Regions from separate parts of the Streptomyces sp. NPDC050528 genome, predicted to be linked through region 1. Evidence: riboswitches for the same ligand, from Rfam matches in the RefSeq annotation. Region 1 holds a riboswitch; the other holds the start of a gene.
The links. A riboswitch is a leader RNA that binds a small molecule or an ion and turns the genes downstream of it on or off. The one in region 1 is predicted to bind S-adenosylmethionine.

Region 1 (2,386 bases):
CTGGCCCGAGGTACTGAACTCGCTGCTGTACGGCCAGGACCAGGACGCCGATGCCACGTTCTGGGCGATGGACCAGATCATGCGCGGCGAGGCGACGGACGCGCAGATCGCCGGGTTCGTGGTGGCGTTGCGGGCCAAGGGGGAGACCGTCGAGGAGATCACCGGTCTCGTGCGCGCGATGTACGCGCACGCGAACGTGATCGACGTGTCCGGGGAGACGGTGGACATCGTCGGCACCGGCGGCGACGGCGCGAAGACGGTGAACATCTCCACGATGTCCTCGATCGTGATCGCCGGCACGGGCGCGAAGGTCGTCAAGCACGGCAACCGGGCCGCGTCCTCCGCGTCCGGCGCCTCCGACGTCCTGGAGCGGCTCGGCGTCAACCTGGAACTGACCCCCAAGCGGGTGGCCGAGGTCGCCGAGGAGGCCGGGATCACCTTCTGCTTCGCGATCAAGTTCCACCCGGCCCTGCGTCACGCGGGCGCCGCGCGCGGCCAGTTGGGCATCCGCACGGTGTTCAACGCGCTGGGCCCGCTGACCAACCCCGCGAAGGTGCGCGCCCAGGCGGTCGGGGTCGCCGACCCGCGGATGGCACCCATCATCGCGGGCGTCTTCGCCGAGCGAGGCAACTCCTCGCTCGTGTTCCGCGGCGACGACGGCCTCGACGAGCTGACGACCACCGCCACCTCCCGGGTGTGGATCGTCCGCGACGGCAAGGTCACCGAGGAGACCTTCGACCCGAGGGACGTAGGCCTCGAACTGGTCCCGGTGGAGGCGCTGCGCGGTGCCGACCCCGAGTACAACGCCGGCGTCGCCCGCCGTCTCCTGGACGGCGAGACGGGCCCCGTGCGGGATGCCGTACTCCTGAACTCGGCGGCCGCGCTGGTGGCCCTGGAGGCCGGGGACGGGCCGTTGGCGGACCGGATCCGGGCCGGGATGGACAAGGCCGCGGAGTCGATCGACTCGGGGGCGGCCAAGCGCACGCTGGAGCGGTGGGCGGCCGCCACCAACAGGTAGCCGCCGGCGGTCGTCGTCCCGCGATCCGGACACGGGTTGCGGGACGACGATCACCTCACGTAAATTTTCCGACCAGGTCATGAGTGACAGTCATGAGGCCCCGGCCGACTGTCCGGCAACCCTCCGTCCGTGGCGGGGTGCCCCGGGTGAAGACCAGGCCGTAGGCAGCGAGGTCTGCGGCAAGCGCGGGCCCCTCGAAAGACACCAGGGGTCCTGGTCATCGAGGGAGCTCTCTGTGAGCAAGCGAATGCGATAGGGCGCGAAGCCCCCACTCCGCACATCCCCTTCACTCTTTCCTGCGCCGAAGCCTGTCCGCTCGCGCAGTGAATTCGCCTGCCTCTCACGGGAGTTCGCCATGTCTGTCTCCACCGTTGCCGCCGCTACGACTATTTGTGCCCCGCTGCCCGTTCTCGGCCGGGATGTCACCGTCCCGCTCGTCACGGGCGGCGAAGTCACCTACGCGGCCCTCGACTACGCGGCCAGCGCCCCCGCCCTCCAGCGCGTCTGGGACGACGTGGCGGCCTACGCCCCGTACTACGGCAGCGTGCACCGCGGCGCCGGTTACCTCTCGCAGCTCTCCACGGACCTGTTCGAGAACGCGCGGAAGACGGTCGAGGAGTTCCTGGACTGCCGCCCCGACGACCAGCTGATCTTCACCCGCTCCACCACGGACTCCCTGAACCTCCTCGCCGCGGCCCTCCCCGCCGACTGCCAGGTCTTCGTCTTCGAGACCGAGCACCACGCGTCCCTGCTCCCCTGGAAGGACGCCCGGGTCACCTACCTCAACGCCCCGCGCACCCCGGCCCAGGCCGTCGAGACCCTGGTGCAGGCCCTTGCCGCCCGCGACCCCCAGGGCCCGGCCCTGGTCTGCGTCACCGGCGCCTCGAACGTCACCGGCGAGCTGTGGCCCGTACGGGAGTTGGCGGCCGCGGCCCACGCCCACGGCGCCCGGATCGTCCTCGACGCCGCCCAACTCGCCCCGCACCACCCGGTCTCCGTCCAGGACCTCGACGTCGACTGGATCGCCTTCTCCGGCCACAAGCTCTACGCCCCCTTCGGCTCGGGCGTCCTCGCCGGCCGCGCCGACTGGCTCCAGGCCGCCGACCCCTACCTCGCGGGCGGCGGCGCCAGCCGCAAGGTCACCCGGCGCGAGGACGGGGGAGTGGACGTGGAGTGGCACGAGAGCGCCGCGCGGCATGAAGCGGGCTCACCCAATGTCATCGGCGCCTACTCCATCGCGTCGGCCTGCAAGGCCCTGACCGAGGCCGGCTTCGACACGCTGGTCGCGCGCGAGCAGCACCTGATCGGGAAGGTGCGGGCCGGCCTGGCCGAGGTCCCGCAGGTCAAGGTCCTGTCCCTGTTCGGCGA
Region 2 (2,386 bases), on a different contig from region 1:
GTCCTCGACCGCCCCACCCGTACGCCGGGCAATGTCCAGGACATACGGCCCGTCCGCCGGGTTCCCGATCGCCAGCGACTTCGCGATCGTGTTCGGCTTCTGCGGCCGTACGACGTCATGCCCCGCCTTGTAGGCGACGGAAACCGGCGAACACCCTTCCGCCTGCGCGCCGAAGATCTTGTACGGCTTGTCCTCGACGAGCCCGAGCTTGATCAGCTCCTGCAAGCCCTTGTCGATCTTCGTGAGCTGCGACCCGGAGGCGATGGGCACCACGAGCTGGTCCGGAAGCTTCCACCCCAGCTGCTCGCAGATCTCGTACGCGAGGGTCTTGGAGCCCTCCGCGTAGTACGGCCGGAGGTTGACGTTGACGAACCCCCAGCCCTCGCCCGCCGGGTCGCCGATCAGCTCGGAGCAGAAACGGTTCACGTCGTCGTAGTTGCCCTCGATGCCGACGAGCTCGCCGCCGTAGATCGCGGCCATGACGACCTTGCCCTGCTCCAGGTCGTGCGGGATGAACACGCAGGAGCGGAAGCCGGCCCGCGCGGCGGCGGCGCCGACGGCGCCCGCGAGGTTGCCGGTGGAGGAGCAGGAGAGGGTGGTGAAGTCGAACGCGCGGGCCGCTTCGATGGCCTGCGCCACGACGCGGTCCTTGAAGGAGTGCGTCGGGTTGCCGGAGTCGTCCTTGACGAACAGCTTGCCCGCGTCGACGCCCAGTTCGCGGGCGAGGTTGTCGGCCTGGACGAGCTTGGTCCAGCCGGGGTTGATGTTCGGCTTGTCGGCCACGTCGGCGGGGACGGGCAGCAGGGGCGCGTAACGCCAGATGTTCGCGGGGCCCGCTTCGATGCGCTTGCGGAGCTCTTCGGTGTCGTAGGCCGAGAAGTCGTAGGCGATCTCCAGCGGGCCGAAACACTCCTCGCAGGCGAAGACCGGACCGAGCGGGACGCGGTGGCCGCACTCGCGGCACGAGAGCGCGGCGGCGGGGCCGAGGTCTACGGAGTTGGCGGTGTTCGCGGAGTTCGTGGTGCTTGCGACAGTCTGCGCAGCCATGGAGGGGAGGCCCTTTCTCCTCATCTTCCTCACGACGCATCTCGCCGTGAGACGGATTTGGCACCTTCCCGAGCCGGGAGCCTCACCACGTCAACGTGACAAGACCGGCTGGAGGGTTGCCGGGGCTTCATCGGGCCGTATCCCTCTGCCCCTCTGGATGAGCGGTGTTCAGTTGTGTATGCGGTTGTGTCACTTGCGTGAGCGTTGACGGCCCCCGACATGCGATGGTCATCAGCGTTGTTCAAGACTGTAACCGAAGGCCAGGACAGTTGAGTGAGCCGTCCGAACCGCGAGATGGATCACACACTCTGTGTGATCACCTCTCGCCGAGAGAACGCAGAGGAGCCGCGCAACGTGCTGAAGGAAGTCGAGCACTGGCTGAGCACCCGCTCCTGGTCCATGACCGACCGGCCGCTCCACAAGATCCTGGCCGCGAAGCACCGCACGGGCCAGTCGGTGTCCGTCGTGCTGCCCGCGCTCAACGAGGAAGCGACGGTCGGCGAGATCGTCGCGATCATCCGTCACGACCTCATGCAGCAGGTCCCGCTCGTCGACGAGATCGTCGTCGTCGACTCGGGGTCCACCGACCGCACCTCCGAGGTGGCCGCCGCGGCGGGCGCCCGGGTCGTGCACCGGGACGACATCCTGCCCCGCATCCCCGCCGTGCCCGGCAAGGGCGAGGTGCTGTGGCGCTCGCTGCTGGTGACGAGCGGTGACATCGTCGCGTTCGTCGACGCGGACCTGAAGGAGTTCTCCTCCGACTTCGTCACCGGGATCGTGGGCCCGCTGCTCACCGACCCCGGCGTCGACCTCGTCAAGGCGATGTACGACCGCCCGCTCGGCGGCGCGGCCGGACAGGGCGGCCGGGTCACCGAGCTGATGGCCCGCCCGCTGCTGAACATGCACTGGCCGCAGCTGGCCGGTTTCGTGCAGCCGCTCGGCGGCGAGTACGCGGCCCGCCGCTCGCTGCTGGAGCAGCTCCCCTTCCCGGTCGGCTACGGCGTCGAACTGGGCATGCTGGTCGACGCGTTGCACCTGGTGGGCCTCGACGCCCTCGCCCAGGTCGACGTCGGTGTGCGCAAGCACCGCCACCAGGACGGCCAGGCGCTGGGCCGGATGGCCGCGCAGATCTACCGCACGGCCCAGCTGCGGCTGGCCCGCGGCCACCTGATCCGCCCGTCCCTCACCCAGTTCGAACGGGGTCCGGACGGCTTCGAGCCGCGCACGTACTCCGTGGACACGGAGGAACGCCCGCCGATGGCGGACATCACCGAATATCAGTCACGCAAGGTCGCATAACCGCACAGTTACAGACGCTCACGGACGGTCGTATACGGAC

Region 2: linked by a shared signal. The riboswitch ahead of thrC (threonine synthase) and the one ahead of ACIBK4_RS09640 (aminotransferase class V-fold PLP-dependent enzyme) in region 1 are both predicted to bind S-adenosylmethionine.

Annotation. Positions count from the first base shown of each region.
Region 1 is NZ_JBITHH010000002.1:499,016-501,401, reverse strand. It holds gene trpD (anthranilate phosphoribosyltransferase) at 1-1,018, shown strand, start outside; SAM riboswitch class IV at 1,094-1,210, shown strand; gene ACIBK4_RS09640 (aminotransferase class V-fold PLP-dependent enzyme) at 1,374-2,386, shown strand, end outside.
Region 2 is NZ_JBITHH010000005.1:506,582-508,967, forward strand. It holds gene thrC (threonine synthase) at 1-1,047, opposite strand, end outside; SAM riboswitch class I at 1,065-1,211, opposite strand; gene ACIBK4_RS20560 (glucosyl-3-phosphoglycerate synthase) at 1,402-2,346, shown strand.